DNA from 3 places in the Exiguobacterium sp. UBA3491 genome. Region 3 is predicted to be linked to each of the others. Evidence: riboswitches for the same ligand, from Rfam matches in the RefSeq annotation. Region 3 holds a riboswitch; each other region holds the start of a gene.
The links. Region 3 has a riboswitch for S-adenosylmethionine ahead of mtnK (S-methyl-5-thioribose kinase). Riboswitches for the same ligand answer to the same signal wherever they lie in the genome.

Region 1: another riboswitch for S-adenosylmethionine. It lies ahead of B4F99_RS09540 (Na+/H+ antiporter NhaC family protein); the one in region 3 lies ahead of mtnK (S-methyl-5-thioribose kinase).
Region 2: another riboswitch for S-adenosylmethionine. It lies ahead of B4F99_RS08245 (methionine ABC transporter ATP-binding protein); the one in region 3 lies ahead of mtnK (S-methyl-5-thioribose kinase).

The regions. Positions count from the first base shown of each region.
Region 1 covers NZ_DFQK01000026.1:3,994-9,093, forward strand. Annotated here, with positions in the region: gene B4F99_RS09520 (YwpF family protein) at 1-278, shown strand, start outside; gene B4F99_RS09525 (histidine phosphatase family protein) at 275-865, opposite strand; gene B4F99_RS09530 (alpha/beta hydrolase) at 883-1,872, opposite strand; gene B4F99_RS09535 (metal ABC transporter solute-binding protein, Zn/Mn family) at 2,042-3,010, shown strand; SAM riboswitch class I at 3,080-3,184, shown strand; gene B4F99_RS09540 (Na+/H+ antiporter NhaC family protein) at 3,266-4,576, shown strand; gene B4F99_RS09545 (hypothetical protein) at 4,616-4,819, opposite strand; gene B4F99_RS09550 (aldo/keto reductase) at 4,979-5,100, shown strand, end outside.
Region 2 covers NZ_DFQK01000021.1:260,232-265,331, forward strand. Annotated here, with positions in the region: gene B4F99_RS08235 (MetQ/NlpA family ABC transporter substrate-binding protein) at 2-817, opposite strand; gene B4F99_RS08240 (methionine ABC transporter permease) at 845-1,510, opposite strand; gene B4F99_RS08245 (methionine ABC transporter ATP-binding protein) at 1,500-2,513, opposite strand; SAM riboswitch class I at 2,597-2,701, opposite strand; gene B4F99_RS08250 (aminotransferase class I/II-fold pyridoxal phosphate-dependent enzyme) at 2,764-3,951, opposite strand; gene B4F99_RS08255 (alpha-glucosidase) at 4,100-5,100, shown strand, end outside.
Region 3 covers NZ_DFQK01000015.1:19,012-24,111, reverse strand. Annotated here, with positions in the region: gene B4F99_RS05025 (methylthioribulose 1-phosphate dehydratase) at 1-120, opposite strand, end outside; gene B4F99_RS05020 (2-hydroxy-3-keto-5-methylthiopentenyl-1-phosphate phosphatase) at 117-776, opposite strand; gene B4F99_RS05015 (2,3-diketo-5-methylthiopentyl-1-phosphate enolase) at 773-1,963, opposite strand; SAM riboswitch class I at 2,034-2,135, opposite strand; SAM riboswitch class I at 2,341-2,444, shown strand; gene mtnK (S-methyl-5-thioribose kinase) at 2,523-3,689, shown strand; gene mtnA (S-methyl-5-thioribose-1-phosphate isomerase) at 3,686-4,735, shown strand; gene B4F99_RS05000 (sugar ABC transporter substrate-binding protein) at 4,747-5,100, shown strand, end outside.

The DNA.
Region 1 (5,100 bases), on a different contig from region 3:
GACCCGATAATGACCCTGCCGCGATGATCGTCACGCCTCTTGAACGGACTGCCTTAAGCGAACACGTCTCCTATGTCTTCACTGGTAAGATGGTCATGATGAAGAATGATTTATCCGAATCGATCTTACGTGAAGTCGTCGAGGATGGATTCGCTGGTGAGGAACTCGTCCAAGAATACAAGGATCGTCGTTCAAAACGCGGTGCACATATCACGAGTATCGCTAAAGAAACATTTAAACAGTATCTAGCAGAACATCCAGAAACACCGATTTCTTAAGGTTTTTCGACTTCGTCCGTGATGTGATCCGCTACATTGATTCGATCAATCGTATAGTGGTCCGTATATTGGATATAATTCGCACATGCATTTTTCAAAGGTGTCCGGTAACTGAATGTCTCATCAATCGACGATAAGGCTGCTTTGATCGTATGCGAGTGACAGACGATTAAGATTCGTTTCCCCTCATACGTTCGTGTCACTTCCTGTAATGCTTCGAATACGCGATCCTGAATCGCTTGTTCCGTTTCAAGACCTGGAACACGTTTCGTATCGTTCGCTTGAACAGCTTCATAAATCGACGCAACCGGTTCACCGGAAGCGGCACCAAATTCACGCTCGACGAGTCGATCATCGGTCGCTGTGATCGTCAATCCGACCGCACGTCCGATGATTTCAGCTGTTTCAACAGCGCGGGACAACGGACTTGCTAGCAAGACATCCCACTTTTCATTGGCTAGATAAGCGGCGCTGAGTTCCGCTTGTCTTTTTCCTGTTGCATTCAACGGGATATCTTCTCTTCCTTGGATTCGCTCATTTAAGTTCCAATCCGTCTGACCATGTCGCACTAAACAAATTTCAGTCATGTCTCTGTCTCCTTCATTCAAGAAATATGACTGATTGTATCATGTTTTTCATCGGGAAGTTGTCGCGGTGGCAATAACAACACCTGACAAGTGAAGCGTTCAATTCGTTCGAGAAGTCGTTCAATTTTCAATGGATTTTCGGTCTGTGCAAAACTAGCAAGTGAGTGGGTACCGTTCGGAAAAGAAAACAAACGGACATCAGCTCCGACATCGGCTCCTTTTTCAACGAAGTGAAGAGCTTGGGAAAACGGAACGATTGGATCTTTTTTGCCATGCAGGAGCATGATCGGTGGGGCGTCTGACGAGAGATGCGTCACAGGTGAAACGTGGGTCATGAGCTTGCGCCATTCTTCCCGTCCACCTTTATAAAACTTAATGTGAGCGATCCAGGTCTGAATGAAAGTAAACAATAAAAAATTCGTCGGTGGATATAAGGCAATGACACCACTAATCAATGGCATGTGTCGTTCATCTCGCTCACCAACGAAAGCAGATGGGGCAAGTGCCGTCGTCAGCATGAGTGCAGCTCCGGCTGAGTCTCCCCATACCATCATCCGTCCTCTTAAAATGCGAAGATCTTCTGCTTCTTTGTTCAAAAAGCATAAGGCATCCCGTACATCTTCGAGATTATCCGGAAAATAACTGCCTTCTTCAAACAGACGATAATCGATACTACAAACAGCAACCCCAAGTTCAAGCAGGCGATCAACGATCGGGCTAAAACAGAACAGATCCTCGCGCTCTCCACGAACGAATGCGCCACCGTGCGCGTAGATCGCGACCGGAAACGGTCCTTCCCCCGGCGGATAATAGAGATCGAGTTGTAAGGTACGGTCTCCCACTTGTTTGTAAGTGAGTGTCCGCGATGCGAGTTGTTTTTCTGTGATTGGCAAGGCGGGTTCAGTCCATCGAAGTAATGCACCGTAATTGTTCCAGATACTTGCTCCCGCAGCTGCCGTCGTTAGTAGTGCAGCTCCCCCCATTAGCCATGCAGTTTCACGTTTCACTTGATCACCTCCAAAAGACGTACCAATTCCTTCACTTTATTATCCTTTTACCCCGTTTTAAAAGAAGTCGAACGTCTCGGTATTCGTACTTGACGCTTCTCAAACGTTCCGCTATAGTGAAAAAGTCCAAATCGGAATAATTACGTTTTAATAACGGAGGTAACATATAATGAAAAAAATCATTCCTGCTTTAACGGTCGCATTCGCGAGCGCAAGTATCCTCGCAGCTTGTGGATCAAACACCGATTCATCGACTTCAGATGATAAAAAGACGGAAATCTATACATCGACGTTCGCAACAGCTGCCATTGCCCGTGAAATCGGTGGTAATCAAGTCAACGTCAAGATGATCGTCCCACCTGGAGCAGATCCGCACTCCTATGAACCGACGTCAAAGCAACTCACTGAGATTGCCAAAGGTGACCTTTTCCTTTTGACGGGTACGACACTTGAACCCTATTCAAAAAAAATCCAAGAGAGTCTAAAAGGCACGGACGTCCGGTTCATCGAGACGAGTAAGGATGGCACTTTGCTGGAATCGGATGCTACGCTTCACGCACATGAAGAAGAGGGACATACAGAAGATGAGCAGGCGCACGAAGAGGAAGGACACGATCATGGAAAATACGATCCACACGTCTGGCTTGATCCTGTCAACGCCAAAGCAATGGCACGTTCTATCACAGTCGCCTTATCAAAAGAAGTACCAAAAGACAAAGCAACATTCGAAAAAAACCTGAAAGCGTTCGATCAGCAGGCTGACGCACTCGATAAAGAGTTCAAGCAAGCCGTCGCTGACGGATCAAAAAAAGAACTTCTCGTCACACATGCAGCTTACGGTTACCTCGCCGAACGATATGGTTTCACGCAGCTTCCAATCGCCGGAATTTCCCCTTCCGATGAACCCTCACAAAAGCAACTGGCTGCTTTAGTGAAAGAAGCGCGGATGCATGATTTGAAATACGTCGCGTTCGAAGAAACGGTTTCACCAAAGGTTGCGCGTGTCATCCAAAAAGAAATCGGAGCTAAATCCGTGACGATCCATAACCTCGAGTCGGTGACGAAATCGCAGCAAAACAGCTCGTATTTTAAGTTGATGGAAGAAAACGTCCAGACGTTAGAACAGGCACTTCAGTAAAGTACAGTTGACACGCGTTACTCAATGCGGTACGGTAAGAAACGTGTTTTACAACAATTGAATGACTTCTTTTTATCGCGAGAAACGGAGGGACTGGCCCAATGATGTTTCGGCAGCGGACGATTTGATTCGTACTGTGCCAAATCCAGCAAGCGAAAGCTTGAGAGATAAGAAGAGCGTCTTTATTTCATAAAGACCTCCTTCTTTCTTGCGAAGGGGTCTTTTTTTGTATCTTTGAGAAACGAGGTGTCAACAATGAATGAAATGATCACGCCTAACAAATGGGCACTGCTTCCCCTCGTCGTATTTCTGGTCCTCTTCATCGGAGCCGGCATCTTCTATGACGACTTTTACAAATTCCCGATTCTTATCGCTGCTTTGATCGCGCTGATCTTTGCTGCAATCACGACGAAAGGATCGATTAATCAAACGGTTGAACGAATCGCAACCGGTGCCGGAAATCCCGATATCATGATTATGGTCTTCATCTTCTTATTAGCCGGTACGTTCTCTGGAACGGCAGAAGCAATCGGCGCCATTGATGCGACCGTCAATGCTGCCTTAACGTTCCTACCTCCGTCACTCCTGATGAGCGGTCTGTTCGTCATCGCTGCCTTCATCTCGATGGCAATGGGAACTTCGACTGGAACGATTGCTGCACTCGCACCGATCGCCTTCGGTATTCATGAAGCAACAGGCATCAACGTCGCAATCGCAGCAGCGTCAGTCGTTGGGGGTTCGATGTTCGGCGATAACTTGTCGTTCATCTCAGATACGACGATCGCTGCCGTTCGAACGCAAAAAACGAACATGCGTGATAAATTCCGGACGAACTTCATGATCGTTCTCCCGGCTGCCATCTTGACGGTCATCTTACTCGCATTCGTTTCTGGTTCTGGCGATGCGGTAACGGCTAAAGCATTCGAGTTCTACAAATTGATTCCATATCTCGCCGTCATCGTCCTTGCACTATTTGGTGTTAACGTCATCCTCGTTCTCGTCGGTGGTACATTGCTCACTGGCATCATCGGTATGATTGACGGTAGCTTCGGTTTAAGTGGGTTCGTCCTTTCGATGTCAAAAGGAATGATGGGCATGGCAGAGATTTCAATCTTGACGCTCCTCATGGGTGGTCTCGTCAGTTTGATTACGTTCAACGGTGGAATCGCCTACTTGAAGGAGACGTTGACGCGCAAGATTTCACAGCGTCGCGGTGCCGAATTCAGTATGGCGGCACTCGTCAGTGCAACGAACCTCGCAACGGCGAACAATACGATCTCGATTCTTGTCGCTGGACCACTCGCGGCTGAAATCGCCGATACGTATGAAATCGATCGCAAGAAATCAGCGAGTATTCTTGATATCTTCTCTTGTGGGATTCAAGGTATCATTCCGTATGGGGCACAACTCTTGATCGCAGCAGAGTTGACGAAGACGGCTTCACCGGAACTGATTCCGTATCTGTTCTATCCGTTCCTGCTCTTCGTCTGTGGATCGATTGCCATCATCTTTGGTTTCCCACGTCCGAAGAAATCAGTTGCTCAACAGGAAAAAATCTCTTCTTAACCAACGACAGGTCCGATCATGGTGATCGGACCTGTTTCATTATTTTTTCTGCTTCGCTTGTCGTTCTAAAATCAAATACGCGATTGCTGGAAGTGGAAACTGAAGGAGTCCCGCGCCTCCCCATACCCACGGGTTACGTCCTGATTTTCGTGCACTGAAAAATAGGCTAACTGCTTGCGTGACCAACAAGGCACTAATACTAAGCCAAGCTCCCTTTGATAGCTTTTTATTCTTTTGAGCCATCCTTTCTCCCCCTCTTTCTGACATACGGTCAGATGTGATGAATTCTCTTTTATTTTAACCCATTCTATTCCTCCATGAGCATGGAAACGGACGGTTTCGTTCGTTCGTGCTAAACTAAACGAGCAAATCTAAACTACGTTTTATGAGGAGGAGTAACACATGCAATACGCAAAACTTTCAAACGGTATTACGATTCCCCAAATCGGATTCGGTGTCTGGCAAGTAGACGAAGAAACAGAAGCACCCGCTGCTGTTGCTGAAGCACTACGTGTCGGCTATCG
Region 2 (5,100 bases), on a different contig from region 3:
ATCAGTTTGCCCATTCAGGCTTGCTGAAGCCTTTGAATGATTTTTCGATGACTGTGTTGAACGCATCCGATTCGACAGCTGCCTTCAAATCTTTTGCGACTTGTGAGTCCGCATCTTTCGTTTGGACAGCGACGAGGTTCCGGTACTGCTCGTCCATTGTCTCGAGCGCTAACGCATCGAGTAAATCGAATTTCGCAGCCAAAGCGAAGTTCCCTGGAACGGCTGAGATATCGACGCTTTCGACGGCGCGTGGTAGTTGAGCCGCCTCGAGTGGTTTAATGACGAGTTTCTTCGGATTCTTAACGATATCTTTCTCTGAAACAGTCAGTGGATCAACATCTGGCTTCAGTTCAATCCAGCCTTGTTCCGCAAGTAAGTTCAACGCCCGCGCTTGGTTCGTCGGATCATTCGGCGTCGCGACTTCAGCACCCGTCTTGACGTCGTCAAGTGTCTTCGCCGTTTTACTATACAGTCCCATCGGTGCCGTCGGGACAGTGATGAGTCCTTTAAGGTCGAGCTTCTTTTCTTTAGAGAACGTCTTCAGGTAAATCGAGTGTTGGAATAAGTTAGCATCGATATTGCCGCTACCGAGTGCGATGTTAGGTTGGATATAATCGCTGAATTCGACGATTTCGACTTTATAGCCTTTCTTTTCGAGTTGCGGTTGAATCGCTTGTTTGACCATGTCGCTATAAGGTCCGCTTGTCGCTCCAATCTTGATCGTCTTGTCTTTTTCATCAGCGCTGCTGTCTCCGCATCCTGCGAGGATTCCTGCACCAAGTAAGGCTGTAGCTAAAAAGGCATATCGTTTTTTCATGATTCAACTCTCCCTTTATATGTATGATTAGCGCTTGTCTGTTTTTCGCGCCAGTTGATTGCCAAGTGCTTGAATGCTCTGGACGATGACGATGAGGACGACGATCGTCACGATCATGATGAGATTATCATAGCGATAATAGCCGAAGCGGATCGCGAGGTCACCGACACCTCCGCCGCCGACGATCCCAGCCATTGCCGAGAAGCCGATCAAACTGATCGTCGTTAGCGTGATGCCCTGAATGATGCCAGGGAGTGCTTCTGGTAAAAGGATACTGACGATGATCCGTAATGGTTTCGCACCGCACGCTTCCGCTGCTTCGATCAAACCAGGTGGAATCTCACGCAGTGATGTTTCGACGAGTCGTGCGAGAAACGGAATCGCTGCGACACTGAGGCTGACGGATGCTGCTGTCGGACCAATCGTATTATCAAGCAAAAATTTCGTTAATGGAATGAGGGCAACAAGCAAGATGATGAACGGCAAAGACCGGACGATGTTGACGACGAAGTCAAGAACACGGCGGACGGCAAGGTTTTGAAAAAATAATCCGCGGTCGGTGACGAACAAGAGAATCCCGAGCGGAATCCCGACGACCAATGCGAAGGCAAGTGAAATTCCGACCATCCACGCCGTCTCACCGAGCGCCTTCAACAACTCGGGTAACATCGTTTGAATACGATCAAGCCACATCCTGAATCACCTCGAGTGTATGAAGTTCCGTCGCGAGCCAGTCGAGGGCAGGTGCGATTTGATCGGAGGATCCCGTCAAGCTGACGATTAGGACACCAAAAGCGACGTCTTGGATGTAATCGACTTTTCCGTGCAGGATGCTGACCGAGATATCGTATCGACGGATGGCTTCCGACAACGTACTTTCACCGGTCTTCTCGCCCGTGAACTGTAGGCGGATGATCTTTCCCGGTGTCGCTTGCAAGATGCGTTCCGGTAGCTCGATCTGGAGTGCCGTGTCGACGTAATGTTGTGTCACCGGATGTTTGGCTTGACTGAACAAATCGTATGTAGAGGCAACTTCGACGACTTCCCCTTGCGACATGACCGCGACACGATGGCAAATCTGTTTGACGACATCGATCTCATGCGTGATGAGGACGATCGTCAATCCGAGTCGTTCATTCAAATCTTTCAACAAATCTAAAATCTGCAGCGTCGTGACCGGATCAAGGGCAGAGGTCGCTTCGTCACATAACAAGACGGTTGGATCATTCGCGAGTGCCCGGGCAATCCCGACGCGCTGTTTCTGTCCGCCGCTCAACTGACTCGGGAAGTTCGTCTCGAATCCTTCGAGTCCGACGAGCGAGACGAGTTCACGGATCCGTTCCGGAAAATCTGCTCGTTTGACGCCGGCAGCCTTCAGTGCAAAAGCAATGTTATCTGCGACATTACGCGACTGGATCAATTGGAAATGCTGAAAGATCATTCCTGTCCGCAAGCGAAGTTGACGCAAATCTGCTTTTGACATCCCGCCGAGCGAGACACCGTCGACCTTTACCGTTCCTTGTGTCGGATGCTCGAGACCGTTGATCAGACGAAGCAACGTACTCTTACCGGCACCGGATTCACCGATGATCCCAAAAATTTCTCCTTTTTGAATCGTCAAATCGACATCTCGTAATGCAAAAATCGGGGTCCGGTCTCGGACGAACCGTTTCGTAATCTGTTTGAATTCAATCATCTGCTCATCTCCTCATACAAAAAAAGTCGCTTTTTCCTAGTAGCAGAGCAACCAGAAAAAGCGACGAAAGTGTAAGATTTCGTAACTTATCTCTCAGAATGAATCCATTCTGTAGGATGTGGCACCGTTCCTGATAGGTGGTTGCCGGACGTCGTTGGGCCTAATCCCTCGGTCGCTCTCGATAAGTAGTTATGCTGTTGGGATTTACTTTAACGGAAATGATTCCCATCTGTCAAATGTTTTTTCAGAATTATTCTGCAACAGGTGTCCGGAACAGGTTGAGCGTTCCGATTCGATCGACGGCTTCTTCTAGACGTTCGACGTCAGCAATCAAGCTGATCCGGACGTAGCCTTCACCGTATTCGCCGAAGAAGGATCCAGGGGTTACAGCGACGTGTGCTTCGTCAAGCAGGTGATCGGTGAAGCTTTGGGACGTGTAACCTTCAGGAACAGGAAGCCAGACGAAGAAGGAACCGCCCGGACGTGGTCCACTCCAGCCAATCGCATCGAGTTTCGCGAACAACGCATCGCGTCGTGTTTCGTACAGACTACTTAACTCGCGGACACATGTCTGGTCACTCGTCAGAGCGACGGTCGCTGCATGTTGGATCGGTGTGAAGGCACTGACGTAGAGATGTTCCTGATACGTCTCGATGCTTGAGATGACGGACGGATTTCCGATCGCGAAAGCGATTCGGAAGCCAGACATGTTGAAGCGTTTCGAGAGTGAGAACAACTCGATTCCGACCTCCTTCGCCCCTTCCGTCTGCAAGAAGCTTCGTGTGGGACCATCAAAGCTGATGCCGCCGTAGGCTAAATCATGGACGACACAAATATCATGGGCATCCGCGAAGGCAACGGTCTGTTCGAAGGCTTCTGCTGTCGCTGTCGCACCTGTCGGATTACTCGGGTAATTGAGGAACAACATCCGGGCGCGCTCGACATCTGTCGTATCAAGTAAATCGTAATCCGGCAGGAAGTTATTTTTCTCAAGCAATGGAAGCGTAATCGGGTAAGCGCCAGCAAGTGCTGCTCCAGACAGGTAATCCGGGTACCCCGGATCCGGGACGATGACACCTTCTCCAGGATTGACGATCGTTTGTGGTAAGGCGACGATTCCGGCTTTACTACCGAGAAGAATTGCGACCTCGGTTGCCGGATCGATCGTGACGCCGAATTCGTTCGCATAAAAGCTCGCGACGGCTTGCTTTAGAAAATCATGTCCACGAAATGGTGGATATTGAAGGTTTGTTGGCTCATCGATCGCCTGTTTCAAGGCGTCGAGAATATGTACGGGCGTCGTTTGATCGGGTGTTCCTTGACCAAGGGTAATGACATCATGCCCGGCAGCTTTCACAGCACCGATCCGGTTCGCAAGTTCAGCGAAAACGGGAGCAGGAAGCCGATCGATGGCGATGGATGGAGCGAAATGTTTCATGGATGTGTGCCTCCTTCGTAGTATTGTCGTCAAGGATAACGAATATTCAGTCAAAAGAAAAGAACTTTTTTGAAATTCAAAAAAATCGTCCAATAAACAGGTACAGATATGTGGAGCGGGAATAGAGAGTAGGGAGAGGAGTGAGGAGATGAAGCGAGCTAGCTGGAAAGAAGCAGTCGTCTATCAAGTCTATTGGCGCAGTTTTAAGGATTCGAATGGGGACGGCATCGGTGATTTGCGAGGTGTCATCGACAAGCTAGATTACATCGCATCGCTTGGTGTCGATATCGTCTGGTTAAATCCATGTTACCGTTCTCCAGACATCGATAATGGCTATGATATTGCCGATTATTACACGATCATGGACAAGGCGGGAACGATGGGCGATCTACAAGAGTTGATCACAGCGGCTCACGCACGCGGCTTAAAGATAATTCTTGATTTGGTCGTCAATCATACGAGTGACCAGCATGACTGGTTCCGTCAGTCGCGGGACCGAATCCACGACAAGGATGATTGGTACATCTGGAAAGATGGAACGAAAGAGACGCCCCCGAACAATTGGCGGTCTTACTTTGCGCCGAGCCCGTGGACGTGGAGTGAAGAGCGCGAACAATATTATTTCCATTCCTTTGCGAAAGAACAACCGGACTTAAACTGGGAACAACCGGCTGTCCGGCAAGCGATCTACGACATGATGAACTGGTGGATCGCTCAAGGGATTGACGGTTTCCGGATGGACGTCATCAACTTGATCAAAAAACGTTCGCTTGAGGATGTCGTCAATCCGTTTAATCTATCGTATCTCGGGAATCAACCAGGTGTGCACGACTTCCTTCAGGAAATGCATGCGAACGTCCTTGCCGGGAAAGATTTGTTCACGGTCGGTGAGATTCCGTTCGTCGGTCCAGAAGACGGTCTGTTATATGTCAGTGAAGAACGTGAAGAACTTCGAACGCTGTTTCACTTCGAAATCGCGGACGACATGGAGGCAATGGACCTTTTACGATTCAAGGAAATTCAGAAACGATGGTATGACGTCTTATACCCATTAGGTGTCAATTCACAGTTTCTCAACAACCACGATCATACGCGACAAGTGACCCGCTTCGGCAGTGAACGATACCGAGTCGAGAGTGCGAAACTACT
Region 3 (5,100 bases):
TTCAACCGGGACACCGGATGTCCGGATGGCGAGATTGCCACTCGTACCAGGGAACCAATCGCGCGCCGCAAGCTCTTGTTTGATGGCGCGTAGCTCTTCATACCGTCGCATGAATGTCATGTTGTCACCTCCGCTCGTGTTAAATCATGAACGATATCGTGGAACGTCTCAAACGGTGTATAGGCGATATCGTTCTCTTCACACAACGTGATCAGATAATCACGGGCATAGACACGATCCGCTTGTTTTGCGAGTTCGAAGTCCGTCACCGAGTCGCCGATGACGATGATGACGTCACCGTCTTTACGTAGTGTCCGGGCAACGGACGTTTTACAACAGCCGCACCCGTTCGTGCAATGGGTATCGCAGGCGTTTGGCCAATCGATATGGACGAATGGACCACTAAAATCAGCGACGTTACAGTAAATCTGTTCTTGGTCGAGGAATGGCGCTAAGATTGGTTCGACGAAAAAGTCCATTCCACCGCTGACGATCGAAAAATCGATGCCTTGACGACGACTGTACTGCAGTAACTCCGAAAATCCGTCGCGAATGACTGCACGCTCCAACAAAAAGTCAAGATAGGCTGTTTTTCCGTCAGACGGCAGAAGTGCGAACATTTGCCCGACACCACTCTGAATCGATAACGTCCGGTCGAGTACACCGCGTTTTAACGGTTCGAAGTCACTCGCTGGCGCAAATGCCTGCATGAGTGCGATGATGTTATCCTGTGTCGTCACCGTCCCGTCGAAGTCACAAAGAATCCGTACGGTCATGACTTGATCCCCCAAGCGTCGAGGGCAATTCGTAATTCTTCATGACGCGATGCTGCCGTCGATAGGGATTCATTTGCGAGTGCCGCATCGAGTGCCTGACGGAAAGCAATGACACCAGCCGCAGCACCTTGCGGATGACCATGTACGCCGCCGCCGGCGTTGATGACGGAAGCGATCCCGAAGTCTCGTACGAGTTGAGCGACGAGTCCAGGATGAATACCGGCTGAAGGAACCGGGAAGATTGATTTCGTCTGACCGAGACGGGTCGCTTCGACCGCGATACCACGGGCGACATCCTTTGGCAAAGCGACATTGCCGTAAGGAGACGGGAATAGCGTCAAGTCTGCTCCAGCAGCGCGCGGTAATGTGCCGAGTAAGACAGGAGCTGCGACTCCGTGATTCGGGCTAGCGATCAACGCACCGCTATATGCCGGATGATTGAAAATCGGAACGTTGATTTCCGGATCACTTGCCAGTTCGCGTAAGACGTCGAGTCCGTATGTGAAGGTATTCAGCAAGAAAGCAGTCGCTCCAGCATCAATCAATCGCTTGGCTTGATCCTTGAGCGTAAAGACAGGACCGCTGAGTGTGATCGCATATAACGCACGTTTACCGGTCCGTTGGAAGTGAGCATCGATGACCTCACGTCCGATCCGTGCCCGGTCAATCGTTGGTGTCAATGGATTGTCGTATAGGATCTCATCGTCTTTGACGAGATCGATCCCACCAGCGAGTTGTCCTTCGAGTTGATCACGAAGGAACGATAAATCGCGTCCGATGACTCCTTTGAAGATGCTCATTAATAGTGGGCGATCTTCGACACCGATCAAGGAACGGACCCCTTCGATCCCGAACTTTGCACCTGGAAAGTCCGACGTAAATGTATCGGGTAGTAGCAATTCCGTTAATTTGATTTCACCGTCGAGTGAGAGTTTCCCGAAGACGGTCGTCAGAATCGCAGAAAAGTCGCGCGATACGTTATGTTCCGGGTAACGAATCGTGATATATCCTTTGCCATCGCGTTCTTCGGTATGTACGACTTCCCCTTTGAACGAGGCAAGTTGTTGTTGTTCGAGATGATTCAGTTCCGTCCAAGAACCGACTGTCAGACCAAGCGCGAGTTGTTCAGCGCGCTGCTCGAGTCGATCACGGGCAGTCAATTGATAAGTAGCAGTGATATAAGCCATGTCTTTCCTCCTTCAACAAAAAAATGGTCTCTCGTCAGCGACAAGAGACCATGAATGATTCGAACGTGGACTCTTATCTGTCAGCTTAGTAGCTGCAAGAATTAGCACCGTGCCAAAAGGTCGGTTGCTGCGACATCGTAGGGCTTGTCCCTCCGTCTGCTCTTGATAAGAATTGGATGAAATTGTGAAATCTAATTGCAATTTTTACATGAGAATCGCCACTTGTCAAACTATTTTTAGAAAATTTATTTTTTTGAAAATACTCTTTCTATAGATGACTTAAAAATGATATCCGTTTCTGCTTGATTTCGATTTGACAGCGAGGAAGTCGATTGCGTAAGATTCAAATCAATATCACACACGACAACTACATACGACTCTTATCGCGAGTTGGCAGAGGGAATTGGCCCGATGACGCCGCAGCAACCGACCACTGGGCACGGTGCTACATCCAACAGACGTTTCGTCTGAGAGATAAGAGGACGCAGTGACTTTTCTGCGCCTCTTTTCGATGACGAAAAGAGGCGCTTTTTCGTGTATCACATAGGGGGAAACTGAGATGACATATAAAGCATTCACAGAACAGGACGCGATTGATTGTGTTCGGACATTAGGACTGATCGGCGATGGAGCCGTCGAAGCAGAAGAGATTGGCGACGGGAACCTCAACCTCGTCTTTCGGATTCGAGAAGGCGAACATCGCTTGATTTTAAAACAAGCATTACCATATGCGAAGGTCGTCGGGGAGAGCTGGCCGTTATCGCTCGAACGAGCGTGGATCGAGCAATCCGCACTCCGTGAATTCGCACGGCATGCCGTACCGTTCGTGCCACGTGTTTTTCATGCTAGTCATGAAGAGGCATATACGGTCATGGAAGATCTTTCACATCTGACGATCGTTCGAAGTGGTTTACTCGCAGGTGAACAGTATCCGTTGCTTGCGGAACATATCGGTTCTTATCTCGCTCGGACGTTATTCCATACATCGGACTTTGCGCTTGGTCCGGTTGAAAAGAAACGTGTCGCCCGAACGTACTACAATCCAGACTTGTGCGACATCACGGAAAAATTAATCTTCACGGATCCGTTTCATGACGCGGAGACGAACGAGATTGAAGCCGGACTCGAAGAAGAGGTGGCACGTCTATGGGCAGACGATGAGTTGAAACGCGAAGTCGCAAAACTCGAAGCGCTCTTCATCACGAAAGGAGATGCATTGCTGCACGGCGATCTACATACAGGAAGCATCTTCGCCTCGGCGACGGAAACGAAAGTCATCGACCCTGAATTCGCCTTTTATGGTCCATTCGGATTCGATGTCGGGCAGTTCATTGCGCATCTATTCTTCGCGGCATATCCGGATTACCCTACACGACGTGGCGCCCGAATCAAGGATATCGATACGTTCTGGCTGACGTTTGCTTCAACGTTCCGTGCATTATGGGAACGGGAAGCCGTCGAACCATTCCGGGCATCGGGGCTCGTCGACGATGTACTGAGCACGATCTTGCAGGATGCCCTTGGCTTTGCCGGTTGCGAATTGATTCGGCGGACGATCGGCCTTGCACCGGTCGCTGATTTAGAATCAATCGATTCAACGACGGAACGCTTAGAGCGGAAACGTCACGCTCTTCGTCTAGGAGCGGCGTTAATCAAACGCCGTACAGAATGCCGGACATTCGATGATTTACGAAACTTTGACGTAACGGAGGAACTGAGCCGATGACTACATTCGTTCAAAGTATCCGTTACGAAGATCGTGTCTTGACGATTCTCGATCAGACACGTCTACCGCAAGAAGAGCACTATGAAGTCATTGCTGATCTCGCGCAAGCGGTTGAGGCGATTAAACAACTACGTGTCCGGGGCGCACCTGCGATCAGCTTATTCGGTGGATTCGTGCTCGTTCAAGAAGCGTACCGCTTTGAAGCAGAGCTACCGGTCTACAAGCAAGCCTTGCTTGAGACATCGGCGACGTTACTCGCGACACGACCGACGGCCGTCAACTTGCGAAATGTCCTCGATCAATTGAATCCAATCATTCAAGACGGGACGTCGGTAGAAGTGATTCGCGAACGGTTGGAAAAACGGACGGTCGCCTTATACGACCAGGATGCGCAGACGTCACGTCAAATCGGGATTCATGCACTGGAATTGTTCCAGTCAGGCGACCGGATCCTAACGATTTGTAATGCTGGATCGATTGCGACCGCTGCTTATGGAACGGCACTTGCGCCGTTCTACATCGCAAAAGAACGCGGCATCGAATTATCCGTTTTTGCGAGTGAGACGCGACCGTTACTGCAGGGAGCACGATTGACGACATGGGAGCTGCAACGTGCCGGCATCGATGTCACGTTAATTACGGACAACATGGTCGCCCATACGCTGAAAGAAAAACAGATCGATGCGATCATCGTCGGTGCCGACCGCATTACACGAAACGGAGATACGGCGAATAAGATCGGGACGTTCCAATTGGCACTGCTCGCGCAAGCTTTTGGTATTCCGTTTTACGTCGCAGCACCGCTCTCGACGTTCGACTTCTCGCTCGTTTCCGGAGACGCGATCGAAATCGAAGAACGTGATCCGCAGGAAGTGACGACTGTCCAAGGTGTCGCGACAGCACCGGGAGGCGTCGCTGTCTTCAACCCGGCGTTTGATGTCACACCACACACATTGATCACGGGCATCATTACCGAACTTGGTGTCATCACGCAACCGAATGAAGAAACGATTGAACAATTAACAGGGCTTCAACCCCTCGGATAAGGAGATATGTCATGAAAAAACTAGCTTACGCCGTCCTAGCACCGGCACTGTTACTAGCGGCTTGTGCGAATGGAGAAGCCACGACGACGAAGGTCGTCAAGGATGTACCAAAAGGGGTTCAATCGGACGTCAAGATCGCCGTCATCCGCAACCTAGCATCGGACGACCATACGAAACAATTCCTTGATGGCGCACGAAGTGAAGGCGAAGCGCTTGGCTTTAAAGTCAGCACGTTTATTTCGGAAGGTAACGACGTCAAGTTCAAGGAGCTGGTCGCGCAAGCGATTCAGCAAGATTATGATGGGCTCATCATCTCGCATGGTAAGGAAGACTACGCCTATGACATGATTAAACCAGCGGTCGAC